DNA from 3 places in the Glutamicibacter sp. NPDC087344 genome. Region 1 is predicted to be linked to each of the others. Evidence: riboswitches for the same ligand, from Rfam matches in the RefSeq annotation. Region 1 holds a riboswitch; each other region holds the start of a gene.
What was found. Region 1 has a riboswitch for thiamine pyrophosphate ahead of ACIOWL_RS11560 (3-oxoacyl-ACP reductase). Riboswitches for the same ligand answer to the same signal wherever they lie in the genome.
Positions count from the first base shown of each region.

Region 2: it holds a riboswitch for thiamine pyrophosphate, as region 1 does, so the genes downstream of both, ACIOWL_RS09415 (ECF transporter S component) here and ACIOWL_RS11560 (3-oxoacyl-ACP reductase) in region 1, are expected to answer to the same signal.
Region 3: it holds a riboswitch for thiamine pyrophosphate, as region 1 does, so the genes downstream of both, thiM (hydroxyethylthiazole kinase) here and ACIOWL_RS11560 (3-oxoacyl-ACP reductase) in region 1, are expected to answer to the same signal.

Region 1 is NZ_JBIUXY010000005.1:317,896-328,065, forward strand. It holds gene fepB (Fe2+-enterobactin ABC transporter substrate-binding protein) at 1-17, shown strand, start outside; gene ACIOWL_RS11535 (FecCD family ABC transporter permease) at 21-1,043, shown strand; gene ACIOWL_RS11540 (FecCD family ABC transporter permease) at 1,040-2,050, shown strand; gene ACIOWL_RS11545 (siderophore-interacting protein) at 2,099-2,986, shown strand; gene ACIOWL_RS11550 (esterase family protein) at 2,976-4,307, shown strand; gene ACIOWL_RS11555 (NtaA/DmoA family FMN-dependent monooxygenase) at 4,263-5,600, opposite strand; gene ACIOWL_RS11560 (3-oxoacyl-ACP reductase) at 5,597-6,406, opposite strand; TPP riboswitch at 6,468-6,561, opposite strand; gene ACIOWL_RS11565 (hypothetical protein) at 6,697-7,368, opposite strand; gene ACIOWL_RS11570 (HNH endonuclease family protein) at 7,621-8,322, shown strand; gene ACIOWL_RS11575 (hypothetical protein) at 8,497-8,706, shown strand; gene ACIOWL_RS11580 (bifunctional metallophosphatase/5'-nucleotidase) at 8,908-10,170, shown strand, end outside.
Region 2 is NZ_JBIUXY010000004.1:382,942-393,111, reverse strand. It holds gene cls (cardiolipin synthase) at 1-873, opposite strand, end outside; gene ACIOWL_RS09425 (aminodeoxychorismate lyase) at 1,083-1,958, shown strand; gene ACIOWL_RS09420 (ATP-binding cassette domain-containing protein) at 1,965-4,289, opposite strand; gene ACIOWL_RS09415 (ECF transporter S component) at 4,286-4,906, opposite strand; TPP riboswitch at 4,971-5,089, opposite strand; gene ACIOWL_RS09410 (DUF4235 domain-containing protein) at 5,165-5,416, shown strand; gene mnhG (monovalent cation/H(+) antiporter subunit G) at 5,481-5,882, opposite strand; gene ACIOWL_RS09400 (monovalent cation/H+ antiporter complex subunit F) at 5,882-6,148, opposite strand; gene ACIOWL_RS09395 (Na+/H+ antiporter subunit E) at 6,145-6,777, opposite strand; gene ACIOWL_RS09390 (Na+/H+ antiporter subunit D) at 6,791-8,392, opposite strand; gene ACIOWL_RS09385 (Na(+)/H(+) antiporter subunit C) at 8,389-8,838, opposite strand; gene ACIOWL_RS09380 (Na+/H+ antiporter subunit A) at 8,835-10,170, opposite strand, start outside.
Region 3 is NZ_JBIUXY010000011.1:16,481-26,650, forward strand. It holds gene ACIOWL_RS17265 (SDR family NAD(P)-dependent oxidoreductase) at 1-192, shown strand, start outside; gene ACIOWL_RS17270 (hypothetical protein) at 239-1,852, shown strand; gene ACIOWL_RS17275 (GntR family transcriptional regulator) at 1,849-2,214, shown strand; TPP riboswitch at 2,252-2,346, shown strand; gene thiM (hydroxyethylthiazole kinase) at 2,336-3,130, shown strand; gene thiE (thiamine phosphate synthase) at 3,123-3,764, shown strand; gene thiD (bifunctional hydroxymethylpyrimidine kinase/phosphomethylpyrimidine kinase) at 3,761-5,188, shown strand; gene ACIOWL_RS17295 (uracil-xanthine permease family protein) at 5,222-6,493, shown strand; gene ACIOWL_RS17300 (siderophore-interacting protein) at 6,490-7,320, opposite strand; gene ACIOWL_RS17305 (ABC transporter ATP-binding protein) at 7,336-8,151, opposite strand; gene ACIOWL_RS17310 (FecCD family ABC transporter permease) at 8,160-9,197, opposite strand; gene ACIOWL_RS17315 (FecCD family ABC transporter permease) at 9,197-10,170, opposite strand, start outside.

The sequences.
Region 1 (10,170 bases):
TGAACCCGGCGAAGTAAACAGTGTTGCAACGATCCACCCTGCTCAGCCACCGTCCACGGCGTACCGTCTGGCCGGTGGCTGTGGCGCTCATGCTGCTTCTGGTGCTCGTCTCCCTGGCAGTTGGCAGCAAATCGATTTCGCTTGCCGAGTCATGGCGGGCACTGAGCGCTTTTGATCCCACCAACAACGACCACCTCTTGGTCCAGGAATTGCGTATCCCGCGGACTTTTTTGGCCTTGGTCGTCGGGGCGGCGCTAGGCCTGGCCGGTGCCCTCATGCAATCCATGACCCGCAACCCGCTGGCCGAACCCGGGCTCTTGGGTGTTAACGCCGGGGCCGCCTTTGCCGTGGCCATCGCCATCACGCTGGGGATCATCCAGCCTGCCGGCTACATGCTGTTCGCCTTTGCCGGGGCCGGGGCCGCGAGCCTCATCGTTTATCTTTTGGGCAGCCGCCACCGCGCAGGCAATGACGTGGTCCGCCTGGTGTTGGCCGGTGCAGGCTTGTCCGTGATGCTGATGGCCGCCACCCAAATCTTGATCATCGGCGGCAGCTCCGAGACCCACACCAAATTCGCCGCGTGGACCACCGGTTCGCTGCAGGGACGCGGGTACGACGTACTCCCCGCCGCCGGAACGGTCATCGCCGTGGGGATGCTGCTCGCGCTGAGCCTGACGCGTTCGCTGGACGGCTTGGCCTTGGGTGAGGACTCGGCCCGGGCCCTGGGAATCAACCCCACTCGGGCCTGGCTGGTTTCTTCGCTCGCGGTCATGCTGTTGGCCGGGGCCGCGACCGCCGCGGCCGGACCCATCGGGTTCATCGGCCTCGCCGCGCCGCACACCGCTCGGATGCTGGTGGGACCGCACCATGCGCGGTTTTTGCCGCTGTCCATGGTGCTCGGCGCCGTGGTGCTGCTCCTGGCGGACATCCTGGGCCGAGTGGTTTCGGCGCCCATGGAAATTGGCGCAGGAGCCATGAGCGCACTGATCGGCGCGCCGGTCTTCATCTTCCTGGCCCGTCGCAAACTCAAGGCAGGCAAATGAGCGTCAAGACCTCCGCTGCACGTGCGGCGCGCACCAAAATCGTGCTGCTGATCATCTGCGTTTTGCTCGGCGCGCTGGCCGTGATCGCCATGGGCACCGGAAGCATCCAGCTCACCCCCGGCAAGGTGCTTTCGGCCCTGCTGGGCACCGGTGAGAACCGCGACATCCTGGTGGTGCAGAAGATCCGGGCGCCGCGGGTGCTGACCGCCATTGGCGTCGGCGCCGCGCTGGGCGCCGCCGGTGCCTGTTTCCAATCGATCTCCCGCAACCCGCTGGGAAGCCCGGACATTATCGGTTTCACCACCGGTGCGGCGACCGGCGCGGTGGCGCAGATCGTCCTGTTTAATGCCGGTGCCTGGGCCACCGGGTTAGCGGCCATGATCAGCGGGTTGCTCACCGCCCTGGCGGTCTACCTGTTGTCCTTTTCGCGCTACACCACCGGCGGCCAGCGCCTGGTCATCATCGGCATCGGACTGGGAGCCATGCTCGGTGCGGTCAACACCTTGCTGCTGTCCAAGGGCGACTCGGACCTGGCGGCCCAGGCCAACCTCTGGCTCTCCGGCTCGCTGGGCGGACGCAGCTGGGCCGATGCCGCCTTGGTCGGTATCACCCTGGTGCTCTTGCTGCCGCTGCTGATGATGCATTCACGCAGCTTGACCCTGCTGGAAATGGGAGACGACACCGCCCAGGCACTGGGGGTTCGGGCCGAGGCGGTCCGCCGGATCACCATTTTCGCCGCCGTGTGCCTCACCGCCGCAGCCACCGCGGCGGCCGGGCCCATCGCGTTCGTCGCTCTGGCCGCGGGGCAGATCATCCGCCAGCTGATCGGCAGCCGCACCGTTCCGATTTTGCCCGCGGCACTCACCGGGGCGCTGCTGCTGGTCGCTTGCGATGTCATCACCCAAAACCTGCCGTTGCAGGCACAGGTGCCCATCGGCCTGGCGACCTCGCTGGCCGGCGGGCTGTACCTGCTCTGGTTGCTGACCCGGCCGCAAACCCGAACCTGATCCAACATTTTTATCCCTCATCCCACCCCTCGTCCCACAAGGAATCAGATGCCCGCCAACGAAATGATCGTCGAAAAAATCGTCGACTACACCCCGCACATGCGCCGGGTGATTTTTTCCGGACCCGGGGTGGCCGATTATTTGGCTGATCCGCCCTGCGTCCCGAACATCAAAATCTATTTTCCGCGCCCCGGCCAGTTGCTGGACCAGCCCGGCGAGGATGAGCGCGGCCGGTGGATCTTCACCGGCGACCAACGCTCCCGGGTGCGTACCTACACGGTGCGGTGGATGAACGAAGCATCCTCCCAGCTCGCCATCGATTTTGTCCGCCACGGCGACGAGGGGCTGGCCAGCGCCTGGGTCGAACGGATTGTCCCGGGGGACGTGCTCGGGGCCTTGGGCGGTGGCGGCCGGGTGCTCAAACCCGGTGGCTACGCGCTGATGTTCGGCGATGAAACGGCGCTCCCGGCGATCAGCGACACGCTGGAGCAGATGCCGGCGGATCAGGTGGGGCAGGTTTTCATCGAGGTCCACAACGAGGCGGAGATCCACGAGCTGGCGAAGCCGGAGGGGGTCCGCGTGCAGTGGCTCCCGCGCGGCCAGGCGGCCGCCGGAGCAACCCGGCAGCTGATCGAGGCCATGGAAACGCTTGAGCTCCCGGCGGAGCAGGTGGCCGCCGAGGAGATCAATTTGTGGGTGGGCGCGGAATCCCAGGTGGTGCGTTTCGCCAGGCAATGGGCCGCCAAGGTTGGGATCGCCAAAAGCAATCGGCTGATTATCGGCTACTGGCATCTGGAGATGAACGAAGTCGCCTACGGCAAGGACTCGGATCACGATCGGGTCCATGGAGAGATGGATTTTGAACGCCCCGGACACGAAGCCCACCGTCATGAACACACCCACGAGCACGAACATGAGCACACCCATGAGCACTAATCCCACTCGGCCGCGCCCCGAAGCACGCGGCTCCGGCGCCAGCATCCCGCGGGTCCCGGGATTTTTCGCCGCCTCGCTGACCGATGCGGGAATCACCGCAGCCCTGGCGGCGATCGACCGGGGCGAGGTGGCCTACCCGCTATTTGATCGCTGCCCTGAATCCGCGCAGTTGGCGCACGTGACTTTCTTGTGGCGCGATGAACCCGGCATGGACCCGGCAACGGCGGTGATCCTTTCCGCCAATGCGCTGGTGGATCACGAAAATCTGGACTCCAGCGAGTTCGAACCGGTGCGTGAGGGGTTGTGGTCCATCACCCTGATGGTTCCGACGGATTGGATCGCGTCCTACCGGATTACCGTGCACCGCGGGCCAGGGGCAGCTTTATGGCGCGCAGAAACCGAACGCCGCGCGGTCCGTTTGGCCGCCGATGCCGGCGGGCCGGACCCGCTGAACCCCAGACTCTACGCCTCCATGAACGGGGGCCCGGTCTCCGTGGTGGGCGGTCCGCACGCCGTATCCAATGAACATCTGGCGGCCGCGCAACCTGCGGCGCAGCACCGTGGGCCGTCGATCGGCGGGCAGGGGGCACCGCAGCCACCGGTGCCCGGCTCCGAGACCGCCGGGCACCCGCGGCTGTCCCATCATGTGCTGTGGGATGAGAACTGCCGCCGCGAGCGAAATGTGTGGGTGTACCAACCGGAGGCCGGCTGCCTGGAGCCCGGGGAGAAAACCCCGCTGGCCATTGTGCACGACGGGGCAACCTGGGTGCGCTACCTGAATATTGCCTCGTCGCTGGATCGCGCCATCGCCGCCGGGGCGCTGGCCCCGATTCACGTGATGTTCATCGACAGCACCAATATCGAGCTGCGCAGCGCGGAACTTCCGGTGGCCGCAGGCACCACCCGTTCCGTGGCCGAACAGTTCCTGCCGTGGGCGCGCACGTATTTCGAGGTTTCCCAGCTGCCCGAGCAGACCGTGGTCAGCGGCTCGTCCTTCGGTGGCCTGGCCGCGGTCCATGCGGTGCTGGAATACCCTCAGCTGATCGGTGCGGCGTTGGCCCAATCGCCCTCGTTGTGGTTTGCGGACCTGAGCCAGGCGCTGCGCGAGGTGGACCCGCAGGTGCGGATGATTTTCCAGGCCGGGCGCTATGAATCCTCGATCATTGATTCCTGCGTCGAGGTGCTTGAAGCGCTGGAGGGCAGCGAAGCCCACACCCAGATCGATTTCCAGCCGCTGAGCGGCGGGCACGACTGGGCGTGGTGGGCTCCGATGCTGTTAAACGGGCTGTGCCAGTTTTTCCCTGCGGACCGGTCTGGGTAGCCCAAGGTTTTCCCTCAGGGTGCGGTGCTCGTAGGCGGTGCGGAACCGCCCGCGGCGCTGCAGCTCGGGGATCACCAACTGGACAAAATCGTCCAGCGAATCCGGCAGGCTCGGCGGCATGAGGTTAAAACCGTCGGCGGCCCCGGAATCCAGCCATCGCTCGATCTCATCGGCGATCATGGACGGGGTTCCCACCATGGTGCAATGCCCTCCCCCGGCCGCCAGCAATCCCAGCAGTTCACGCACCGTCGGCTGGTGGATTTCAATCAGCCGCAGGATCGTGGCATAACGCCCGGCCGGTCCGCTGAACTGCTCCAGCGGCGGCAGGGCAGGCACCGGGGCATCCAGCTCCCAGTCGCTGGTGTCCTGCTGGATGAACACCGCCAGCTGGGCCAGGCTCTGCGCGGTCGGCAGCAGGTTGTTGAGCCGGCGTTGTTTCTGCCTGGCTTCCTCCAGAGTGTTGCCCACGTACGTCACCAGCCCCGGCATGATCGCCAGCGCCTGCGGGTCGCGCCCCATTAGTTGCGCCCGGGCGCGCACATCCCGGGCGTATTCCAACGCCATCTGCTCATCCGCGGCCACCGAGTAGATCCCCTCGGCATGTTTAGCCGCCAGGTCGCGGCCCTGCCCCGAGGATCCGGCTTGGAAAATCACCGGGGAATCCTGCGGGCCTGCGGGGAGATTCAGCGGGCCGCGTACCGAAAAATGCTCACCGGCATGATTGATCTCCCGCAGCTGCCCAGCATCCGTAAACACCAAGTCGCGCTGGATCTGCAACGCGTCGCGCGGATGGGACTCGAAGAGCTGGCGCAACACGGTAATGAATTCGTCGGCTCGCCCGTAACGGTAGCCGTGGTCCCCCAGGCTCTGCCGCCCGTGGTTCTGGGCCTCGCTATCCCACATGCTGGTCACGATATTCGCTCCCGCCCGTCCACCTGACAGCCTGTCGAGGCTGGCCAGCATCCGGGAGGCGTGAAAGGGGCTGTAGAAACTGGAGGACACCGTGCACACCAAACCGATGCGGCTGGTGTGCTGGCTCAACGCGGTAAGCAGGGTGAACGGTTCGAAAAGCCAGGTAGGTCCGGCCGCCGCGGCATCCGCGCTGACCGCCTGCGAATCCGCCAGGAACACCGCATCCAGCAGGCCGCGTTCGGCCAGCTGCGCCAACTGCACGTAGTACCCGGTGTCGGCGAGCTGCTCGGCGTGGGAATCCGGCGCGCGCCATGCCGCCTGATGGTGGCCCGCACCGTAGATAAAAAGGTTGAACCGGGCCTGCTTGAGTGCCCGGCTCATCCCTTGACCAGTCCGCCGTCGACAATCAGGTTCTGCCCGGTCACCCCGCGCGACAGCGGTGAGGCGAAAAAGAGCACTGCATCGGCAAGTTCGGCGGGGGTGGTCACCCGGCGCAGCGGGGTGCCGGCGGCAATCATGTCAAAAACTTCGTCCGGGGTGGTGGCCGAGGCGTCGGTGGTGCGCAGCAGTCCCCCGGAGACCATATTCACGTTGATTCCCTCCGGCCCCAGGTCGTCGGCAAAGGTGCGGGTCAGGGACAACAGCGCCGCTTTGGTGGCGGTGTAATCGTGGTACGGGACCACGGGGTGCTGGAAGAGGTTGGTGCCGATGTTGATGATGCGTCCGAATCCGGCTTGGCGCATGCCTGGCAAAACGGCCTGGATCGCCGCGACCGGGGCGAGCACCGATCCGGTGAACTGGGCGGTGAGGTCGGCGGCGGAAAGCTCAGCGGCCTTGGGCCGGGCATCTCCATTAAAGGAAAAATCAACCAGCGCGTTGTTCACCAAAGTGGTGACCGGCTGGCCAAAGTGCTCTGCGACGGTGGCGGCGAGCGTCTCCAGCTGGGTCCGATCGCGGACGTCGGCCTGGACTGCCAGCGCCTGGCCGGGGAATTCGGCGGCCAGCTCTTCGGCGGCCTGGGCGGAGCTGCGGTAGTTGATCACGACCTTCGCCCCGGAACGCAAAAATGCGGTGCTGATTGCTGCGCCAAGTCCGCGGGCTGCGCCGGTGACCAGAATCAGTTGCTCATTCAGCGGCAGGGCGGTATGTACGGAAGGTACGGCTTCGGTGCTTAGTTGTGCGTTCATGGTGCTCGAACTCCTTGAGGTTATTTCAAGGCGAACGGGACCCCGGCATAGATGCGTCGCATCACGGTATCCAGGACATTCCCTTCGCCAGTACTAACTGGATCAGGTTCGACGGGTTTTATCTCAGCCGCATGGCGGCACCCCGTGTCACTATCTCCCATTAGTACCACAGTCCCTCGGGCACGGCGCAACAGATGTCCGGGCGAAACGCTAAACCAGCTTGCCAATCGGCTTGAGGTGCACAACTCAGCAACGGTTCCCGTGCGCTGTCCGGGTGCTGAAAACAGCCCTTACTCCTGCCCACCAGATGTTTGAAACAGATTCAGTTCGTAGGAACCGACAGTCTTCGGCTCGCCAGAAATCACAACGTCGTAAAACAATTCGTTGCCAGTGAATTCGAACTCATCCGTAGCCACTGCTGCGGGAACGTTACAGGCCAGAGAGATCATTTTGCTCGGCTCGGAGTCAAGGTCCAGATCCAGGTTCAGCTCAGCTTGTTCGCCGTACATGATGACTCGGGCGGTGGCTTGGCCAGTCCCCCAACACCCGAATTCCATCTGGTAGGTACCAGGCGCATCCACCGTGCCACCAATGGACATGGAATCGTTGACCACTTCTTGCGCCCCGGTTTCATCGGTAAATACCGTGGAGCGGAAGAACCCTGACATTCCCATCACAAGGTTTTCCGAGTTTTCGCGTGCCTCCAACGGGCCAAAGACCGCAGCGGTGTTCACAACCTGTGACTGCAACTCGGAAAAGAACGGAACCCCGTCCTGGTAATACTGCGCATACGGGTCGTCGGGATCAGCGAATGTTTCATCGTAACTTTGCTGCTCGGAATCCCACGCCGTCGCGGGGCTGCCATTCCCCTGCGGATCAACCATTTCCAGTTTTGATACTGGTGTAGTGCAGGCACTAAGTATCAGCACCCCGGCCGCCAGCGGAAACACAAACTTTTTCACAAGAACATCCAAAACAGTCAGACTCTAACTTCAAATTGACCATATTTCGATAACTGAAATAAAACAAGACTTGTCACAGGGCCCAATGGACACAAATTGATAACTCTTCAGATTCAGCCATCGAGCGTCGAGAACAGGATCACATCCGAATGCCGTGTAGCGATGCACCGTTTCGTCGGTAGGCGCACATAGGGTCGACAGGTGGGCTCGGAACGTCGAACCCAGCATTAACTCAAGGAGAACCACCACAGCATGCGAATCTCGCACCGCATCCTTTCAACAGCCCTCATTGCCGCAACACTGGGGCTTGCCTCCTGCGCCTCGCTCACGTCTACGGATTTCACCGGGACCAATGGCGCGCAGGCCGCCGCGCCATCTGCGGCCGACAAGGAAACCTACACCGAAGCCTTGGAAGAATTGGAAGGCATCGACATCAAGGGACGAGCCCCGAAAACCGGGTATTCTCGCGAGCAGTTCAGCAACGGGTGGAAGGATCCGGACAACAACGGTTGCGATGCACGCAACGATATTCTTGCCCGAGATCTAGTGGATGTTGAATACAAATCCGCCCGGGTTAACTGTGTTGTATTGAGTGGAACCTTCCACGATCCCTACACCGGCAAAACCATCAACTTCGAGCGCGGCCAAAACACCAGCACCGCGGTGCAGATTGACCATGTGGTCGCCTTGTCCGATGCATGGCAAAAGGGTGCGCAGAAGTGGAGCGAGAAGAAGCGGCTGGAGTTCGCTAATGACCCGCTGAACCTCATGGCCGCCGACGGGCCGACCAACGCCTCCAAGGGCGACAAGGACGCGGCAACGTGGCTGCCGCCAAACAAGGACTTCCGCTGCGACTATGTGGCGCGGCAAACCCAGGTTAAGGCCAAATACGGCGCGTGGATGACCCAGGCGGAACACGATGCCATCGCAAAAATCCTGACCGCTTGCGTGTAGTCGCCGCTTCCAGCCTTGGCCGCACTCCGCCTCAAGGCTGAGCGAAACCTCGGAAGATACCACTATGGTTGTATGGTCAAACAGCTGGAATTATGGCATTATGGATGTTATTCCAGCTGATAGTGAATTGCTTTCGCGATAAATTAGCCAAATTCGACTCTACAAGGGTGTGCAATGAAGACACGATTGATCGGTACGGTGCTGCTCTTGGCGAGTGTCTGCCTTTTCGTGTTTTCCCTTGACGGATCACAGCGGCCCACGGCAACGGCGTGCTGGGTGATCTCCACGGTCATGTTCATTGCCGCGGCAATGCTGCTGCTGGGAACCATCGTAGGTTCCTCCTCGGCCACCGACGCAGGATCATCCCGTCGGCGCCAACGCTGAGACCCGCATCAGCAAAATTTTCTGGCCCGGCTCACACGAGCCGGGCCAGAGATGTTTCAGGCCGAAATCTCGGATGCCGCAGGCACCGGCCATACCCGTAAAGATCTGCTTTATACACAAAATTCACGTTCAAGCATCGACAGGTTCACTTTGATGCGATAGATATAAAGGAAGTCACACGCTTAACTCTGAGGAGAATCTATGCCTGCCATCAGGCGGATCACGAATATTTCGCTGACTTCCCTAGCCACGGCTTCATTGCTTGCCGCGGGTTGCGCCGTCGCACAGGCGGCTCCGACCGCCCAGATCGCAGCCGGGGAAACCTTCACATTGGATGTCCTGTCCATCAACGACTTCCACGGCCGCATCGCCGCCAACAGCGATTCTGCCGGTGCCGCGGTCCTCGCCGGAGCCGTCGATCAGCTGCGCGGAGAGAATCCGAACACGCTGTTTGTTTCCGCTGGCGATAACATCGGGGCCTCCACCTTCGCTTCGGCATCGCAGGATGACAATCCAACCATCGATGCCCTGGGCCTTGGCGGCCTGGACCTTTCTGCCGTGGGAAATCACGAATTCGACAAGGGTTTTGCAGACCTCGGCGGCCGTGTCATCGACCGCTTTGCCGCCGCTTCCGGGCAGTCGGGTGAAGACTTCGCGCTGGGAGCAAATGTATACGAAAAGGGAACCAAAAATCCGGTCCTGAACGAATACGCGCTGCGTGAAGTCAATGGCGTCACCGTCGGTTTCATCGGTACCGTCACCGAGGACGTCCCCTCCCTGGTGACTCCCACCGGCATCAAGGACCTGGACTTCGGCAGCGAGCTTGAAGCAGTCAACCGTGTGGCCGAGCAGCTCTCCGATGGCCAGAGCGGCAACGGCGAGGCCGACGTCCTGGTCTTGCTGACCCACAACGGTTCGGAAAACGCCGACTGCTCCAGCATCGCTGGCGAAGACAGCAGCTACGGCGAACTGTTGCGCAAAACCAGTGGCAAGGTTGATGCAATTGTCTCCGGGCACACCCATCAGGCCTACGACTGCCAGATTCCAGGTCCAGACGGTGATCGCCCGGTCATCCAGGGACACCAGTACGGCACCACGCTGGGCAAGGTCTCCCTTGAGATCGACAGCGCCACCGGTGACGTGGTGGATTCCAGCACCGAACTGCTGCCGCTGACCAGCAAGGACGATTCCGGCGCCTGGCAGCCGAACTACCCGGCGGACGCGGCCGTCCAGGCCCTTGTCGACCAGGCGATCGAAGACTCGGAAGAAGTCGGAAACGTCAAGGTCGGCGAGATTTCAGAAGACATCCTGCGCGGCGGCGAGGTCCCGGGATCAGACCGCGGGGTTGAATCCACCCTGGGCAACACCGTGGCCGACATCCACCTGTGGGCCACCTCGAATGAGGACTTCGCCGGCACCCCGGCGCAGATCGCCTTCATGAACCCCGGCGGCCTGCGTGCAGAC
Region 2 (10,170 bases), on a different contig from region 1:
CACCTCCTGGCCGTCGTCTTCCTGCCACCAGTCCGTCGCGAAGGTGATGTCCAGGCTGCGCACCACAGGACCCTCGACACGCAACATCATCTCCACCCATTCGCGCCCCACCTTGTGCGCGGATTCGCGTTTGTAGCCAGGCTCAATGAGGTTTTGGCTGCCGGTGAACGCCACTTCACCGTCAATTACCAAGATCTTGCGGTGATTACGCAAATCGGGCCGACGCCAGCGGCGGCCAATCAAGTCAATCGGCAGCATAGGACGCCAGGTGATACCGGAACTTTTCAGCCGTTTTTTGAAATGCCGGTAACCGGAGACCCGCAACGTGCCCAGATGATCAAAAAGCAGACGCACATTGACCCCGCGTTGCACCGCTGCCTCAAGCGAGTCCAACACCGGGTCTACGTAGTCGGGGTCATCACCCATGATGTAGAACTGGATGTGCACGTACCGTTTGGCCTTATCGATTTCCTTGCGCATGGCGTCCAGCGACCCGCGGTAATCGGAAATGACTTCAACGGTATTCCCGCCTTCCAAGGGCATGGCCCCCAGATTGCGGTTGAGGATGACCGCCGATTCCACCCATTCCTCCTTGGAATGGAATTCCTCGGGCAACTGCATATGGGCCGTGCCGCGCATGATTTCATCGTGGGCGCGTTTTTGTTTTTCCAAACGGCGCCGCGAGAGCCGCGGATTGGCGAACAGCCAATAGGCCACCAGGCCAACCACCGGAATAAAAAAGATCGCCAGCAGCCAAGCCATGGCCGTGGTAGGGCGGCGGTTTCCGGGGACAATGCCGATCATGAAGTATCGGATCACCAGTTCGGCCGCGACCAAAACGCTCCAGATGGCGCCACCTATCTGAAGCAGCATTTCATTACTCGGCCACACCGCGGCACCCCCTCATCTCAACACCCGATGGTGTCTACGGCTGAAACGCCGCACCCCACCGCGGCAGCGGCAGACGGAATCATCTTTGCTTAGCCTATCTAATCCCCGGCCGCTTCTTGGAATATCGTGAATGACAGGTGTTATTGCGACTCCATCAGCGTCACGAAGCGGAAATTCGATAACCTTGGACAATGAGTTCACTTGTATTCCTTGATCCGGCTTACCCCGCTGGACGGCTTGCCGATATCACCGCGCCCCAACTTCCTGTCACTTTGCAGGGTGTGAACCGTGGCGACGGAGTTTTTGAATCGATGCTGTACACCCAGCAAACCGTCCGCAAGTTCGAGGCGCATCTGGCTCGTCTGGCGGTGTCGGCCGAAACCTCTGATCTTCAGATTCCCGACGAACGGAGCTGGCGTGCGGCGGTGGATACCGCAATCGCCGAATTCGATGCGACCGGCGGCGCGGAAGAAGCGGTGGTCAAACTCGTTGCGATGCGCGGCGAGTTGGATCTCGACCCGGCCGTTTGCTGGGTCACCGTCAGCCCGGCACCGCGGGTCGGCATGGAACAGCGCGAATCAGGCGTGGATGTGTTGTTGCTTGACCGCGGCTACGATTCAAAACTCGCCGAACGTGCGCCATGGCTGTTGATGGGGGCCAAAACCCTTTCCTACGCGGTGAATATGGCGGCCCTGCGTTACGCCCGCAAACACGGCGCCCACGATGTCATCTTCACCTCGGCCGACGGTGTGGTGCTGGAAGGGCCGACCGCCACGGTATTGCTCGCGCAGCGCGACGGCGAGACTCGACGCCTGTTAACCCCGATGCTTGAGACCGGAATCCTACCGGGCACCACCCAAAGCGCCATCTTCGACGCGGCACGGCAGGACGGCTGGGAATTGGGCTACGGGCCCTTGCGTCCCGAAGATCTCTACCAGGCAGACAGCGTGTGGCTGGTTTCCTCGATTCGACTGCTCACCCCGGTGCGCACCTTGGATGCCAAACCGATCCGGATGGACGCCGAGCTGCATTCACAGCTCAGCGCCCTCACCGATTCGATTCGTTAACCTCGCTTACCAGATCAGGTTGTAGGTTCCGACCCAGATCGCGGTGAAGATCGCCGCGGCGCCAATCAGGAACCCTGCACCCAGTACCGCACCGTCACGCCAGGTAAAGGTGGCGGTGCGGACCCAGGTGCGTTCCCCGGTTCCGAATCCCTTGGCCTCCATGGTGGTCGCCAGCCGTCCGGCACGCCGGATCGCCTGGACCAACAGTGCGAGCAATTGGCCAAGTTTCGCACTCACCTTCTGGCGTACGGTGCCCAGATTTCCAATCCCGCGGGCTCTGCGGGCCAGGGTGAGCGTGGTGAATTCCTCAACCATCAACCCCAGCAGGCGCATCCCGGCCAAGGCCCCCAGCACAAAACGGTGCGGAACCTTCAACTGCTGCGAGAGTGCGCCACCCAAGTCGCTGGGATTTGTGGTGGACAGCAACAGCACCATCGGAATCGCCATGGCCAGGGCGCGCAGCCCCGTGGCGATACCCCCGGCCACCGAGCCTTCAGTGATCTGGAAAATTCCCAGATTCACCAAAACCTGCCCCGAATCCTGCCCGACCAGGGCAATGCCCCAGGCAGCCAGCAACCCGGCAACCACCAGCGGCCAGCCACGCCGGAAGAACCCGGCGATGCTCAGCCCCGCCAGCGGAAGCATCAACAGCGTTACCGCAATCACGACCGTGGCCGAAACCCAGTCGACCGTGCTGATCAGCGGCAAGGTCGCCCCGGCAATCGCACCGAACTTCGCCAGCGGGTTGATTTTTGCCAGCCAGCTCTCCCCCACCGGAGCATCGAGCATGGGCGCCTTCACGGCAACCGCCTTCACCGGTTCGGCCGGTTCAAGCACTACCTGCACGGCACCCAATGCCTTGGCAAACTGCTCATCGTGGGTCACCGCAACAATGGCGGTGGACTGCTCAAGTTCTTCGATGAGCAGCTGGGCAAGCTCGCGCCAGGTGTTTGCATCCTGTCCAAACGTTGGTTCATCAAGGATCACCACTTCCGGTGAAGCGGCCAGCACGGTGGCCACCGAGAGCCGTCGTTTCTCCCCTCCGGAGAGGGTGAACGGATTTGCTTCGGCCAAATCCTGCAGCCCCAAGCGGATCAGCAGCTGCTCGACGCGGGCATCGACCTGTGCTGGATCGAACTTCGTTTCACCCTCCGAACCACTCCTGGCACGCACGGGAGCGAAAGCCAATTCTTCACGCACACTCTGCGTGACGAACTGGTGTTCGGGTTCTTGAAACACGGACCCGATCCGGGCAACCAGCGCGCCGGCCTTCCAGCTGAAAGGCGAGGACGACAGGCCATCGGCCAGCGCCTCGTTGGCCGCGAGCTTCCCGGAGACCGGCTGGAGCAAACCTCCCATGGTCAGTGCGAGTGTTGACTTGCCCGCACCGTTCTCGCCCCGGATCACCAGCGCCCGGCCGGCATGCAGTTGCAGGTCGACCGGGGCGGTACGCACCGCGTGCTCGCTGCGTGCGCACACCAAACGGTCCAGTTCCAGCAATGATGCGCCCGGCGCCGTCGGGGCTTCGGAGGTCTGCGGAACAAACCCGGGAATCCAGATCCCTGCCTGGGCCAGTTCGGTGCGCAAGGGCTCATCGCTGAAGAGCGCCTCGGGGTGAACATCATGGGCAACGCCGCCGCCGGGTTTCAGCACCAGCACCCGATCCACGTGTCCTGCCCACGCATCCAAACGGTGTTCAACCACGATCAGCGTGGCGCCACTGGCTTCAACCGCGTTGATCACCGCATCACGCAAGGGCGGGATGCTCTGCGGGTCGATATTGGCCGTCGGTTCATCCAGCAGCATCAGTCCCGGACGCATGGCAAGGATGCCGGCCAGGGCCAGGCGTTGTTTTTGCCCGCCCGAAAGCGCCTGCGTGCGGTGCTCAAAGCCCAGGGCGCCAAGCCCCACCGCTTCAAGGGCCTGCGGGATGCGCTCGCGGATCTGCTGCGGGTCGACACCAAGGTTCTCGGCGCCGAATGCCACATCGTCGCCTACCCGGCTTTGCACCACCTGGGTCTCGGGGTCCTGCTGCATCAGCCCCACCGGATGCCGCCGTGCGAAGGCATCATGCCCGCCGACCAGCAGCTCGCCGCCAAACCCCGTGTCATCCTCACGTTCAAGAACCCCGGCCACTGCGTGCAACAGCGTGGATTTGCCGGCCCCCGACGGGCCGAGCAGCAGCACTTTTTGCCCCGCCGGGATCGCTACGTCCAGCCCTGCGATGGCTGGCCGCTCGCGTTCGGCATGATGCCAGGTGAAACCGTTGGCGTTGATCGAAACCCCGCCAAGAGCCAGGGAGGCCGCCTGCTGGTCGGCGGCGGCGCTCATGGGCGCCCCGCAAAGGCCGGTTCCAGGTGCGCCCGGCGGCTAGCCAGGGCGCTCAGCGCCCCGGTACGGGCCAGCGCCCGGGTAATCCACCAGGACAGCAGGCCGGCCACCAGCAGGCCGGAGAAGGCCGTCGCACCGACATGGAACAGCTTCATTCCCTGCGTGTATTCTGCGACGCTTCCCACCACATAGGCTTCGCTGACACCGGCGAACACCCCGGCGCCCAGGCCGGCGAGCAGCGCCACCGCCAGGTTCCATTTCCGGTAGCGGAACAGGGCGAATACCAGCTCCGCGCCGAGACCCTGGACAAGGCCTGAAATCAGCACCGGCATGCCCCAGTGGGTACCGAGCAGCGCCTCGACCACGGCGGCCAGCATCTCGCAAAAAAGTGCCGCCCCGGGTTTGCGAATGATCAGTGCACCGAGCACCGCGGGGAACAGCCACAGGCCGGTAAGCAGGGCGGTAGCTGGCGGGAAGGCGGTAAAGGCCAGCGAAAACAGCCCGTAGCTGGCGGACCACACCCAAAAAACGACACCCGAGGCGACGGCGATCACCGAGGCGATCACAATGTCGACCACACGCCAGGTGCTGCGCTGCGATGGTTTCGTGTTACTCATACGTTGTCCTCCTAAATCAGGAGGGGGGACGCACAAAATCATGGCGTGATTAAACGCCTCTGCGCATCCGAGATGCTCGACTTCCTTCGCCGGTACTAGCCGGAGCAGGTTCGAGGGTCTGCGATCTATCGCACTCTCAGCGTCTTTGACCATCAACGGCCTGACGCTCCCCTGTCGGAATAATTACTGCCCACCCACCATACCGCAGGTAAGCTGGGCAACGGAACGAAAAGTCAGAACGTTGAACGAGAGGTCCACATGAACGCAGTACAAAAGCTCATCGCCACCGGCATTTCCCTGGGCGCAGGATTCATCGGCAGCAAACTGGTCGATCAACTGTGGAAGGGGTTCACCGGAAACACGGCCCCGCGCAAGGGCAGCGAAGAAGCGGCCGAGGCTTCCCTGCGCCAGGCGCTTTCCTTCGCCATCTTCTCCGCCGTTGTCGCAGCTGTCATCCAGGTACTTGCCGACCGCGGCACCAACAAGGCGATCTCCAAATTCACCAAATAGCACCCGTAACACACGTGAGCCACAGCCCGGCGGGCTGTGGCTCACGCGTGTTGGTGTTCCGGCACTATTTTTCCTCGGTGGGCGGGGAATCGATCGTATCGATGGCACCGGTGCTGGGGGCGGAAGACACCTTGTCAACGACCAAACGCAGATCGTCGGAGAATAACGTCTCCTTGGCCGCGTGTTTGGTGCGGTACCCGGAACGGCCGATCATATGCGCTGAGACCGGCGCGGTGAGCAGCTGCATCGCCCAGGCCAGGATCAGCACCGGAACGATGGCCCAGCTGCGCAAATGAATCGCCAGGCCCGCGAAGATCAGCAGGAAACCAAGCACCTGGGGTTTGGTGGCCGCGTGCATTCGGGTGAGCATGTCGGGAAAGGCCAACAGGCCGATCCCGGCGATCAGGGACATCAGGCAGCCGAGAATCAGCAGGACGGCAACAAGAAGGTCAACAAAAAGATCCATTAGGCGTTCCTCTGATCCGACACGTAGCGGGAGACCGTCACCGAGCCGACAAAACCGATGGTGCAGGCAATGACCACAAACAGCAGGTAGTCGGTGTGGCGGTTCAGCGCCATATCCAGGCACAGCGCGGCGGAAATGATCAGCAGCATCACATCCAGGGCCAGTACCCGGTCGAGAATCGACGGGCCTTTGACCACACGGAAGAGGCAGGCGACCGCCGCCAGGCCAAGCATGATGCCGCAGATCCAAACAACAATTCCGATCATGCTCGTGCCTTCTTCCTTCTCACGCTGGGGCTGCATTCGCTCTTGATTGCCTCGTACTCGTCATGGCTGCCGATCGCCATGATCAACCGGCGCTCGATGTCGCGAATATTCTCGCGCGCTTTCTCCACGTCTTGTGCCGAATTGATGTCGATGTAGTGCAGGTACAGCGTCGAAGAGCTGCGATCCACGTCCAGCACAAACGAGCCCGGAATCAACGTCAAGACGTGCCCCACGGTCATCACGATCAGATCCGAGTCGGTACGCAACGGCACCGCAATCACCGCGCTGCGGGTTTTTTTGCCCCGCACCAGGGCCAGCGCGGCCACGTGGGCGCTGGCGGCAACTACCTGTCCCAAGAACCACACAAAAAGTTTGATGCAGTACCAGATGTTGATCCGTCCCGAAAGCACCACCGGGGGCAGCGGGAACAGGGTCACGATCACCAGGGCGATGATCGCGCCGAAGAGCAAATTTCCCGGGGTGAAGTCCGCCCACAGCGCACCCCACACAAAAATCAGCAGCAACAACAGCGGCCATTCCTGTTTCAGGGTGGCGCGGTGGCGTACCCCGGCGGTGTCCAGCGCGTCATCGATGCGCTGGTCGCGTGGTGTCATGTTTTTATGAGGCATGTGATCCCTCCGCTCAGTAGTTCAGGATGGCAGTGATGTACGGTTCTTGAGCGATCAGCTGCGCGGCCACCCGCTGGCAGAACTCAAAAATTGGTCCGGCGAACACCGTCAACGCGATGCCCGCCACCACCAGCGAACCCGTGGCGTAACGCATGCCCCATGGCAGCGCCTCGGATTCCAGCTCGCGGGCCAGCTTCAGGCCCAGGTGCGGTGCCTGCGCCCCGCCGGCCGCGGTTTGATCTGCCACCTTCGCCGCTTCGTCGACCAGCTGAGGGTTCGGGATTTCCGCATCGGCGGCGCGGCGCCAGAACATGCGCGCCCACACACGGATGATCGCCAGCAGCGTCAGCAAACTGGTAAGCAGCCCGGCGGCGATCACCACCCAGGTCAACGCGTCGGCGTCCTGGGCCGCGGCATGCAGCAGGCCGAACTTCCCCAAGAACCCGGAGAACGGCGGGATCCCGCCCAGGTTGATTGCGGGGATAAAAAACAGCAGCGACAGCGCCGGGGAAAGTTTGGCCAGCGACCCCAACCGGGTCACGTTGGCGCTTCCTGCCCGGCGTTCAATCAACCCGGCCACCATGAACAGCGAGGTCTGCACGATGATGTGGTGCCCGACGTAGTAGATGGTCGCCGCGATGGCCAGTTCCCCGCCCACGGCCACCCCGAAGATGAGATAGCCGATGTGGCTGGTCAGCGTGAATGACAGCATACGTTTGAAGTCGGTCTGCGCCAGCGCACCGAGGATACCGATGACCATGGTCAACGCCGCCACCACCAGCAGCCCGGAGTTCACCGCCCCGCCGGGGAACAACAGTGTCTCGGTACGCACAATTGCATACACCCCCACCTTGGTCAGCAACCCGGCGAATACCGCGGTGACCGGGGCCGGAGCCGTCGGGTAGGAGTCCGGAAGCCACAGTGACAGCGGGAAGACCGCGGCCTTGATGCCGAAGGCGATCAGCAGCAGCACATGCAGTATCAGCTGCGGGCCCTGATCCAGTTGCGGCAGCTTCACCGCCAGGTCGGCCATGTTCACCGTTCCGGTGGCCGCATAGGTCATCGCGATACCCATCAGGAAGATCACCGAGGAGACCACGGAAACCACCACGTAGGTGGTGCCGGCGCGGATGCGTTCGGCGGTCGCGCCCAGGGTCAACAGCACGTAGCTGGCGGTCAACAGGATTTCGAAACCGACATACAGGTTGAACAGGTCGGCGGCCAAGAACGCGTTGGACACGCCGGCCAGCAGGATCAGGTAGGCCGGGTGGAACACGGACACCGGTCCGGGTTCATCTCCATCGGCCAGGCCCTGGCTCGTGGCGTAGAACAGCACCGCAAGGGAGACCAGCGTGGAGATCAACAGCATGAAGGCGCTGAATCCGTCCACCATCAGGGAGATCCCCCAGGGGGACTGCCAGCCGCCGATGTGTATCGCGTAGCTTTCACCACCCCAGACGGCGGCCAGCATCCCGGCCTCCAGGACCAGGGTGAGGCACAGGATCCCGATGGTGATCAGGCGTTGGAGTTTGATGCGGCGGCGGACCAGGAAGGCCGCGCCGGCTCCGAAGATCGGCAGGACCACTGCCAGCGGAGCAAGATCCAGAAAATTCACTCTTCCCCCTCGCGAACCGGGCGGCCCTCTTCGTCAACAAATTCGGTTGTATCCTCGGCCACCGGCGAGTCTTCCTCTTCGTCATAGGCGGTGGATTGCGACACCTTGATATCTTCGGTATCGTCGGCCAGCACATCGGCGCTGGTCAACGTCCAGGAGCGGTAGATCATGGCGAGCAGGAACGCGGTCACCGCGAAGGTGATCACGATCGCGGTGAGGATCAGCGCCTGCGGCAGCGGATCGGAATACTGGTCGGCTGGCAGGTCCGCTTTGAACAGCGGCGCCACCCCCTTGCGCCCACCGGTGGAAAGGATGAGCAGGTTGATGCCGTTGCCCAGCAGCATGATGCCCAGCAGCACCCTGGTCAGGGTGCGTTCAAGCACCAGGTAGAACCCGGCGGCCAGCAGCACTGCGGTAATTACCAAAAAGGTGATGTTCACACTCATCGGCCGACTCCCGTCTGTGAGGCGTGAATTGGGTCGTGTTGTTCGATCGGGCTGCGTCCCTCGGAGAGCAGGTCGATCTCGCTGCCCAGCGAACGCAGCACATCCTGGACCAGTCCCAGCACCACCAGGTAGACACCGATGTCAAAGATCGTGGAGGTGACAAACTTGTGCTCGCCGAAGATCGGCAACCAGAATTCCCACGCGTACATGGTGAAGATTTCATCCCCGGCGAATAGCGGGACGATGCCGGCCAGGCCGGCCAGCGCAATACCGCCGCCAATCAGCATGCCCGGGGCAACGCGCATGGATTCGGACAGTTCGATGCGTCCACCGGCCAGGTAGCGGATGGTCAGGGCCAACCCGGCAATCAGGCCACCGGCAAAACCGCCGCCGGGAGTGTTGTGCCCGGCCAGCAGCGTGTACACGGACATGATCAGCACCGTGTGGAACATCAAGCGGGTGACCACTTCAAAGATGATCGAGCGGCGTTCGGCCACCAGGGTGTTGCCGGCCATCAGCCAATCTTGGTTGTCGCTGCTGGCAAAACGCCGGGCGATGCGCAACTCGACTTCCTTCTCATCCTTGGACCCCATCGCTTCGGAACCCGAATCGATGCTGCCCGGCGCGACCTGGTGGGCGCGCACCCTGGTGCCGAATCCGCGGCCGGCGAAGATCAGCGAGGCCACACCGGTCGCCGCGGCGGCCAGCACGGTGATTTCCCCGAAGGTATCCCACACACGCAGGTCAACCAGGGCAACATTCACAATGTTTTTGCCGAAGCCCTCATAGTAGGCCAGATCCGGCCACTGCAGGGAAATCGAGGCCTGGCCGCGGGCGGCCATCATGGCAATGGCGATGTACACCACCATGATCGCCAAGGCGATCGCCAGCAACGCCCGTCCCCACTTGATATGGGTCAGTCCAACCCACAGTCGTTTGGGCAGTGCGCGCAGCGCCAGCACAAAGGAGACCAGCACAATGGTTTCCACCAGCAGCTGGGTCAGCGCCAGGTCCGGCGCCCCCTGAAGGGCGAAGATCGCCACCATTCCGTAACCGGTCACGGAGACCATCAGCACCGACATGAAACGTTTCGGAGCGGTAATGGCAATGAGGCTTCCGGCGATCATGATCGCCCCGATCAGCAGCTGCGCCGGGTGGTCGGCGATCACCCAGTTATCCGGCCACGGGGTTTGCACCGTGAGGGCGATCCCCAGCGGCACGATCAGCACCACCGACAGGATCACACCGAGGTAGAAGGACAACGAACCACGCTGGGTACGACCGGTGATCCAGATGGCCGCCATGTCCAGCGCATTCACGCTCATGCGGTAG
Region 3 (10,170 bases), on a different contig from region 1:
ATCCAGGCGCAACAGAATCCAGCCCAGGCCCAGCAGGAATTAATCAGGATGCATCCGGTAGGTCGCGTGGGGAAGCCGCACGACATTGGCGACCTGGCGGTTTTCCTCGCGTCGAGCGCCTCGGCATTCATTACCGGGCAGATTATCGTGGCAGACGGGGGACGCACCTCAAAACTTCCGCTGCCGTTCTGATGGCGGATCGAGGCTGGAGGTCCGGCATCACCCGTGAGGCTCGGCGGTGGGTGGCGGCGGTGCCCGTCCTCCTGCGAATACCTTTCTTTTGTATCAATTAGTTGATACATTAACGAGCATGCAGGATATTTCGTCGACCACTTTCGGGCTAGCCCTCATGGCCGGAATCATCTACGTCTGGCTCAGAGCTGTGGCTCGTAACAGGAATTCACCCCCACTGGCTCGCGCCAAATCGCATTCTTTCTGGTGCGCCCTGATCGCGTTCTTCGCCAGCACCTCGACCTCAGGTGAGTCCTTCTGGTCGACCACCGCCGAAAATTCTGCCCAATTCTCCACGCCGGGTTTCTGGCTCGACGTGCTCAGTCCGGCCCTCTGGCTCGGGACCGTGTACCTCATCGGACTCTACAGCTGGCCGCGTGAACTCAAAAGCGTGCGCAGCGCGTCGCTTGAGTCGCGTTCGTTGACCACCCCGATACCCAGACGCTTGCTCGCTACCGTGAGCGTACTCGTCGCATTATCGGTAGCCAGCTTATGGCCCATGCTTCACCAACCGGGTTTCGCACCGGTACCTGCCGTTGAGATTGTCGTCGCCGGACAAATAATGACAATGGAGGCCCAGAGCGGCGTCCTGTCCGGTGAGCGGACACTGCTCTGCTCGGCACTGCTGATTGTTGTGCTGATAGCTACCATGGCGATTCTGGCACTGGTGACCCTGCGCCGCCGACCGTTAAACGGAATCACCCATCACGATAATCAGGTGATACGTTCACTGTGGCTGAACCGGTTGTTGCGCACCGGCGGGTTCCTTTTAACAGTGATCATCGCAGACAATCTCCGTTTTGCCGCGACATCCCCCTGGGCGGAAGTTGCCGACAGCAATTTGATGAATCTCGCAAATGTCGTCATGCTGGCAGTCAGCGCGGTGATGTTCTTTTGGGCGCCGAAATCATCTTTTGAAGGTGAACGTCAACGTGCCGCACGCAACGGGTTCGGACGTGCTCGCGACCACCTTTTGGCCTTGGCTTTTGTCGCCACCACGGTAGCCTTGTTGTCCGTGTATGTTTTCGGTGTGTCCATTACCTACGTCTGGGAGACCGAGGAGTTTTGGGAACGCCCGGTCATCGGCGAATATGCATTCTCCACCCTGCTCGTCATGCTGCTTGCCTCCCTGTCTTACCTGCTGACCACCAGCGCACTGACCTTCTATGGACACTTCATGGCCGGGGCCGCGCGGGATCTTCCACGGCACTCCCGCGCACTGCCCCGTTACCTCTACTGGGTTGCCGGGATACTGGCAGCAACTGGAATCTATCTTTTATTCGCCCCGCCACACGATCCGCAGACGCTGCTGCTCACCGCAACACCAGGGGCAACAGCTGGCGTGATCACGGCGCTTGCAGCCGGCGCTATTGCCGCGATCTGGTGGGTTCGCCATTGCGCGATCCCATGGAAACTCAGTTCGGAGGAAGAGATCTGGTACCGGCAGGTCCTTGAGTTCCGGTTCCTTCGCACGATGTGCAGCGTACTGTTATTGATGCCCACCTGGACTTACGATCTTGGCCCATTGCTCACGGCAATCGGGCTGATTCCCTTCTGCATTCCTTCTATGGTGGTTCTGAATAAACCCACGGCATCAATTCCTTACAGGCAATTTGCATGAGCGCCCAGATCACCGTTGATCTGGACTCGGCGCTGCCGCCCTATGAACAGATCCGCACCCAGATCGCCTCGCTGATCTCGCTGGGCGAGCTGCGCGCCGGAGACAAACTTCCAACGGTGCGCGCGCTGGCCACCGACCTGGGGGTGGCCGCCGGAACCGTGGCCCGCGCCTATAAGGAACTGGAAGCCGAGGGGCTGATTTCGTCGCGGCGCCGCGCGGGAACCGTGGTTAATGAGCTGGCCGGAAGCCAGGTGCTGAACGAGGATCTGGTGCAGGCGGTGGACCGGGTCTGGGAATTAGCCGCGAGCCTGGGGGTGGATGCGGCGACGGTGAAGGCGCTGGTTGAGCGTCGGGCGCGTTAAGAATTTGTTCTTGCGCGCTAACCTGCGTACCCTCGGGAACAGTGACACGGGGTGTCGGAAAAGCCGACTGAGATAAAACCCGTTGAACCTGAACTAGGTCAAGCTAGCGGAGGGATGTCGCATGACTCTACCTGTTGTTGCCCGTAAATACCGGGAAAACTCCCCCTTGGTGTTCTGCCTGACGAACGCCGTGGTCACCAATTTCACCGCCAATGTGCTGCTTGCCTCCGGCGCCGCACCGGCCATGACCGACCTTCCCGGGGAAGCCGGGCCCTTTGCCGCGGCGGCGTCCGCGGTTTTGGTCAACCTGGGCACACCGACCACCGAGCAATTGGCGGCCATCGAAGAAGCCGTCGAGTCGGCGAGCGCCGCCGGAACCCCGTGGGTGCTGGATCCGGTGGCCGTCGGCGCATTGCCGGTGCGCACCGAGTTCGCCCGACGCATCGTGACCCAGCGGCCCACCCTGATCCGCGGCAACGCCTCGGAGATCATGGCGCTGGCCGGGTGGGAGTCCGCAGGGCGCGGGGTGGACTCGCTGGACAGCGTGCATCAGGCTATTGCCGCCGGACGCGAGCTGGCCGTGAAATACGGTTCGGTGGTTGCGATTTCCGGTGAGGCCGATGCGATCATCGATGCGCGGCGCACCGTGCTGGTGCACACCAACGGCATCGGGCTGACCCGGATCACCGGGGGCGGCTGCGCCCTGGGTGCGGTGTGCGCGGGAATGCTTGCGGTGCATGAGGACCCCTTCGAGGCCGCCGTGGCGGCTCACGGGTTCTACGGCCTGGCCGCCGAAAAGGCGTTGCAGGCAAGCACCGGCCCGGGCAGTTTTGCCGTGGCATTCCTGGATGCACTGGCGGCCGTTGAGCCCGCCGACCTTGAGACCCTGAATTGTGAGGAGAAGAACCATGCGTGATCTTGGAGCCTACCTGGTGGCGAACACCGCCAGCTGCACCCCGCACAGCACCCTTGAGGTGATCGAAGCCGCCGTGGCCGGCGGGATTCACTGGGTACAGCTGCGCGCCAAGGACGAAAGCGCGCGCGAATTCTTCGGGCTGGCGCTGGCGGCCGCGAAGCTGACCGAAGGCAAGGCGGAACTGCTGATCAACGACCGGATCGACGTGTTCCTGGCGGCCCGGGCCGCGGGTGCCGCGGTGAGCGGCATCCACATCGGGCAGAAGGACGTGCCGGTGCGGTTGGCCCGCGAGCTGATCGGCCAGGGGATCATCGGGCTCAGCGCCTCCACACCGGAGCAGATCGCCCAGGCAAACGCCGACGCGCAGTTCATCAACTATCTGGGGGTTGGCGCGGTGCGCGCGACCCCCACCAAAAAGGACCACCCCACGCCGCTGGGTCTTGACGGGTTCGCCCACCGGGCGTCGTTAAGCGACCTGCCCTGCGTGGCGATCGGCGCGGTGACTGCGGATGACGCCGCGGCTATTCGCACGGCCGGCGGCGCCGGGCTGGCCGTGGTGCGTCCGGTGTGCCAGGCCGATGATCCGCGCGCCGCCAGTGCGCTGCTGGTGTCCGCGTGGGAGGGGGCTAAATGAAAAACATCCTCTCCATTGCAGGCTCCGATCCGTCCGGCGGCGCCGGGATCCAGGCTGATCTGAAGTCGATCGCCGCCAATGGCGGTTACGGCATGGCGGTCATTACCGCGCTGACCGCCCAGAACACCCACGGGGTCAGCGGGGTGCAGGCAATTGGCGGTGAGTTTGTCACCGCGCAGCTGCAGACGGTTGCCGCTGATGTGCGCATCGACGTGGTGAAGATCGGGATGCTGGCCAACCAGGAGATCATCAACGCGGTGGCCGACTGGCTGGATACCCTCAGCGTCCCGGTGGTGCTCGACCCGGTAATGGTGGCCACCAGCGGCGATGCGCTGCTGGAGGACGCCGCGGGACTGCACCCGTTGCTGCAGCGGGCCACGGTGATCACCCCGAATATCGCCGAGCTCGGCGCCCTGCTGGGTGCCGCCCCGGCGCAGGACTGGGATGCGGTGCTGGAGCAGGCCGAACGTTTGGCCGCCGAGCATCAGGTGCTGGTGCTGGCCAAGGGCGGGCACCTGTCCGGGCTCCAATGCCCGGATGCGCTGGTGGCGGCAAGCGGGGTGCTGGCCCAGTTCAGCTCGCCGCGGATCGCCACCGAGAACACCCATGGCACCGGGTGCACCCTTTCCAGCGCGCTGGCAACCCATTTCGCCGCCACCGGGGACTGGGTCCAGGCCCTGGCCGCGGCCAAGGGCTACCTTGAGCGGGCCATCGGCGGAGCCGATGAACTCCAGGTCGGTACAGGGCACGGCCCGGTGAACCACTTCATCGATTTTTTCCCTGGCGCCGATCCGATGGCCGCCTGGTGGGAGGACATCGCGGTGCTGCGGGCGGGAATCGATGAGCTGCAGTTCATCACCGAACTGGCCGACGGCAGCCTGGAGCGTGAGAAGTTCGACTACTACCTGGCGCAGGATGCGTTGTACCTGCAGCGTTACGCGCAGGTGCTCGCGCAGGCCAGCGCGCTGGCTGACGAGCTGGATTCCCAGCGTTTCTGGGCCAAGGGCGCCGGGGAAATCCTGGAGGGCGAGCTGCAGCTGCACCGCAGCCACCTGGGCCAGGGTTTGGCCAACCCGTCGGCCACCACGCTGAATTACGTGAACCACCTCTCCTCCTGCACCGGGAGCTACCCGGAGCTGATCGCCGCGATCCTGCCGTGCTACTGGCTGTACCAGGACATCGGCAAACGCCTGGCCGCGGCCAATCATGCGGGCCACCCTTACGGGGACTGGCTGAAGACCTATGCCAGCGTGGAGTTCGATGAATCCACCGCGCAGGCAATCGAGCTGGTGCGCGATGCCTGGAAACGTGCCGATGGTGCGCAGCGCGAGCGGATGCGCCAGGCGTTTATCCGTTCTTCCCAGCATGAGCTGGCGTTCTTCGCGCAAGCCCATGAGCACAGCGTAGAATTCTCTACGGCCTAAAACCCGTTGGGGCCGCGATATCTGGAGGAACGCATGAGTTGGCGCATTCACGGTGACGGCAAAAGAATCACCCCTGGTGAAGTTGTTGCCCCGGATGAGCGGCTGCATTGGCCGCAAACCATCTCCATTGGCACCCAGCACATCCTGGCGATGTTCGGCTCCAGCATCCTGGTGCCCACCCTGACCAAGTTCCCGGTAACCACCACGTTGCTGTTCACCGGGGTGGCGACCATCTTGTTCCTGCTGATCACCCGCAACAAGGTGCCCAGCTACCTGGGTTCGTCCTTTGCGCTGATCGCCCCGGTCCTCGCCGCCACCAAGGCGCATGATATGTCCGCGGCGCTGGGCGGCATTGTGATGACCGGGGCGCTGCTGTTCATCGTGGGTGTGGTGGTCGCGAAAACCGGCACCGGCTGGATCCATTCGTTGATGCCTCCGGTGGTGATGGGCACCATTGTGGCGCTGATCGGCCTGAACCTGGCCGGTTCCACCCTGAAGCCGATGCAGCACTATCCGGTCACCACGTTTTTGACGGTGATTGCCACGGTGCTTGCCACCGTGGTGTTCAAGGGCCTGCTGGGACGCCTGTCCATCCTGGTGGGTTTGCTGGCAGGCTATGCGATCGCGCTGGCGCAGGGCCAGGTCAACTTCGCCAAGGTTGGCGAGGCGGCCTGGTTCGGCCTGCCGGTCTTCAACACCCCCAGCTTCCACCTGGACACCGCCTTGCTGTTCCTGCCCGCGGTGTTTGTGCTGATCGCGGAGAACATCGGGCATGTGCGCACCGTGGGGGTGATGACCGGACGCGATTTATCTTCCTTCAACGGCCGCGCGCTGATGGCCGATGGCGCCGCCAGCATGGTGGCGGGTTTCGGCGGCGGCTCGGCCACCACCACCTATGCGGAAAACATCGGGGTGATGGCCGCCTCCCGGGTGTACTCCACGGCCGCCTACTGGGTGGCGGCGATCGCCGCGATCGCGCTGGCGTTCATGCCGAAGTTCGGCGCGCTGATCGGCACCATCCCGGAAGGGGTGATCGGCGGGCTGGGTATCGTGCTCTACGGCATGATCGGCATCGTGGGTGCGCGGTTGTGGATCGAGTCAAAGGTTGATTTCAGCAACCCGATCAACCTGATGACCGCGGGCACCGGGTTGATCATCGCGATCGCGGTGACCGGTGCGCTCACCTTCGGGCAGTTCCAGCTCGGCGGCATCGCGCTGGGAACCATCGCCACCCTGGTGGTGTTCCACCTGATGAGCTTCGCGGCCAGACTGCGCGGAAACACCGAGGTGCAGCACTCCCGCTAGATCTGAAGCTCCAGGTCGTCGAGTTCCGCCGAGCCGGACCCGGCGGCCAACAGCTTGGAATACGCCTCGAGGCGCACCTGGTCGATGCGGGTGTTCGACACCCCGCGTTTCCAGTAGCCGAACACCGCGACCCGGTCCTTGCCCAGCTGGGCCCGCTGCCGGAAAAACGAGCGGACCTCACGCATGTCATCACGTTCCCCGGCGCCCCAGACCACCAGCGATTCGGGGTGCTCAAGGCTGCGCAGCTCGCGGCCGAACCCCTTCCCCGGTTCGATTCGCTCCAGGATGAAGTGCTCCAGCTGCGGCAGCTCGTCGAAGGCCAGCTGATCGGTGGTGGCGACCCACCCGCGGCCGCGAAGCTGCGCCGGGGCTTGGGCCAGCAGCGAATACAGCGCGGGGATCGCGGTGGAATCGGCGAAAACCACGGTGTCACGGCCCTCCGCCGGCGGGAAGTGCACGTGGGGGCGCGGACCGATGATATTCACCTGGTCGCCAAGCTGCAGGGAATCCAGCCAGCGCATCATGGGGCTGTGCTCGCCGTGGCGAACGATATCCACCTCGATGTCATTGCTTCCCTCGATCACCCGGCGCACGGTGTAGACCCGGGCGGTTTGCTCGAATCGTTCATCCAGCAGGAAACGGAATGCCACATTGGGGCGCAGCCACAGGGGTTCCGTGTCCAGCCCCGGCAGCCGCAGCACCAGCCGGGTCAGCTCTTCACTCACCGGCAGGATCTGTGTCACGCTGGCCGGCACGTGCTGCAGGCCTTCGCGGTGATCGGCTGATTTCAGCGCTTCATGCTCGATCAGTGGGGTGTTCTCGCTCATCGTGTTCTCCTCGGGTTATGAGTTGATTGGTTCGGTAATCCGGGCACGCGGAATGACCAGCGGCCTTCCGGTTTCCGGGTCTTGGATGATCCGCGCGTCTAGGTCGAAGACCTCGCGCAGGGTTTCTTCTGTCAGCACCTGCTGCGGGGTGCCGCTGGCGATGATGCGCCCATCGCGCATGGCGATCAGCTCCGTGGCGTACCGCGCGGCCAGAGCCAGGTCGTGCAGCACCGCGATCAGGGTGCGCCCGCTGCCGCGCAATGCCTGGCACAGCTCAAGCACCTCCAGCTGGTGGGAAATGTCCAGATAGGTGGTGGGTTCATCAAGCAGCAGCACCCCGGTCTGCTGGGCGAGCACCAGCGCGATCCAGGCGCGTTGGCGTTGGCCGCCGGAGAGCTCCTGGACCTGGCGGTGGGCGAAGCCGGTCAACCCCACGGCGGCCAGAGCGCGGTGGACGATGTCGGCGTCTTCGCCGGAGAACTGCTGGAACAGCCCTTGGTAGGGGGTGCGCCCCCGCAGCACCAGATCCGCCACCGTGATCGAGTCCGGGACCTGCGGGGATTGGGCCAGCAGGCCGATACGCTGTGCCACCTGCTTGGGCTTGAGCCCCGCCAGATCGGCGCCGTCGAACATTACCTGCCCGCCCTGGGGTTTCAACAGGCGGCCCAGGGCGCGCAGCAGTGTCGACTTTCCGCAGCCGTTGGGTCCGATGATGACGGTGAAGCTTCCCGGGGTGATGCTCAGCTGGACGTTGCTGACGATCTGCCTGGTTCCATACCCCAGGCTCAATCCGGCGGCGCTCAGGATCGGTTCATTGTGTTGTTTTTCCATGTGTTCCCCTAGATTCTGCGGGCCAAGAGCCACAGCAGGTAGAGACCGCCCAGCACGCTGGTCACCAGGCCGACGGGTGTGCGCACCGGCAGGCTCAATGACTGCGCCAGCAGGTCAGCGGCGCATAGCAGCACCGCCCCACCCAATGCCGATAACCAGATTTGGGTTTCCGGGCGCGGGGCCAGCCGGCGGATGATCTGCGGACTGGCAAAAGCGATGAATGCGATCGGCCCGGTGGCCGCGGTGGCGGCGGCGGCCGCGGTCACCGCCAGCAGCACACTGAGCATCCGCAACCGCTCGATGGGCAAACCCAGCGCCAGCGCGGTGTCATCCCCCATTTCACCCAGCGTCGCGCCGCGCCCCATCACCGAGAGCAGCGGCAACAGCGCCAGCACCGCGACGCCGACCGCCACGGCATGCGGCCAGCCCCGGCCGGTCAGCGAACCGGCGGTCCACAGCGTGGCAAGGGTTGCGTCCTGGGTGTTGGCGCGCAGCAAGATCAAGCTGGTCGCCGCGGTGGCCAGGGCCCCGACCCCAATGCCGACCAGGATCAGGCGCAGTCCCCCGGTCACCGCATCGCGCAGCGAGAGCAGGTACACCAGCAGGGCGCTGAACACCCCGCCGGCCACCGCGGCCAGCGCCGTGGGAAGCACCCCGCCGCCGAATAGCACAATCTGCGCCACCGCGCCGGCTGCCGCACCGGAGGTCAAGCCGATCACGTCCGGGGATCCCAGCGGGTTGCGGGTCAGCGATTGGAACAACGCCCCGGAGGCGCCCAGAAGCATTCCGACCCCGGCGGCGGTCAGCACCCGCGGCAGGCGGCGGCCCAGCACCGAACGCTGGGCCGAGTCCGAACCGCGGCCGGCGAACACCTCAAGCAGCGCGCCGAAATCCATCCGGATTCCGCCGAACATCAGCGACGCGGCAATGAGAGCCAGCAGCAGCCCGGCAAGGGCGGTGCCCAGCAGCAAGATCCGGCGGTGCAGGCGTACCGAGCGGGTTCCCACCCGCAACACCCGTTCCCCGGTAAGCAGTCCCTGATCCATCACACCCCCGCACTGCGCGAGCGCACCACGGCGATGAATACCGGAGCCCCGAACAGGGCCGTCGCAATGCCGGTCTGCAGCTCGGCCGGCGCCACCAGCCAGCGGCCCAGGGCATCAGCGCACACCAGGCACGCCGCCCCGAAGACCGCAGAAGCCGGAATCAGCCAGCGGTGGGCCGAACCTACTACGCGGCGCGCCAGATGGGCCGCGGCGAGCCCCACAAAACCGATCGGCCCCGCGGCGGCGGTGGCCGCGCCGGCCAGCAGCACGGCCGCGAGGATCGCCAGGGCGCGGACGCTTCCGGCCCTGGTGCCCAGAGCACGCGCGGTCGTATCCCCCAGGACCAGGTTGTCCAGCGGGCCGCTCAGGGCATAGGCGAACAGCAATCCGGCCACCACCAGCGGCAACACCGCGGCACTGGTTTCCAGGCCGCGCCCCTGCAAGGAACCCACCGCCCAGAAACGAAAACTCGCAAAGGAGCCCTCATTGCCAAGCAGGATCATCTGCGTGAGCGCGCCGAGAACCAGGCTCAGCGCGGTGCCGGCCAAGGCGATCCGGGCCCCGGTGGCCGCCGCGCCGCGGCTTGCCCCCAACAGGTGCACCGCGCCGGCGGCCAGCGCGGCACCGAGCAAAGCGAAAACCAGATAACCCTTGACGCTGGTGATCCCCAGAAAGGCGATGGCCACGCACACCAGCAGGGAGGCCCCGGCGTTGATCCCCAGAATGCCGGGGTCGCCCAACGGGTTGCGGGTCACCGACTGGATGAGCGCACCTGAGACACCCAGCGCCACCCCGGCGATGAGCCCCAGCACAATTCGCGGCAGCCGCGAGGAGATCACAATCAGGTGCTCGTTCTGCGTGGGGTCGTAGGCAAAAACTGCCTGCAGCGCTACCCTCGGCTCCACCGGGTGGGAGCCCACCCCCAGCCCCAGCACGCTGACCACCACGGTCAGCAGCAGCACCGACAGGATGA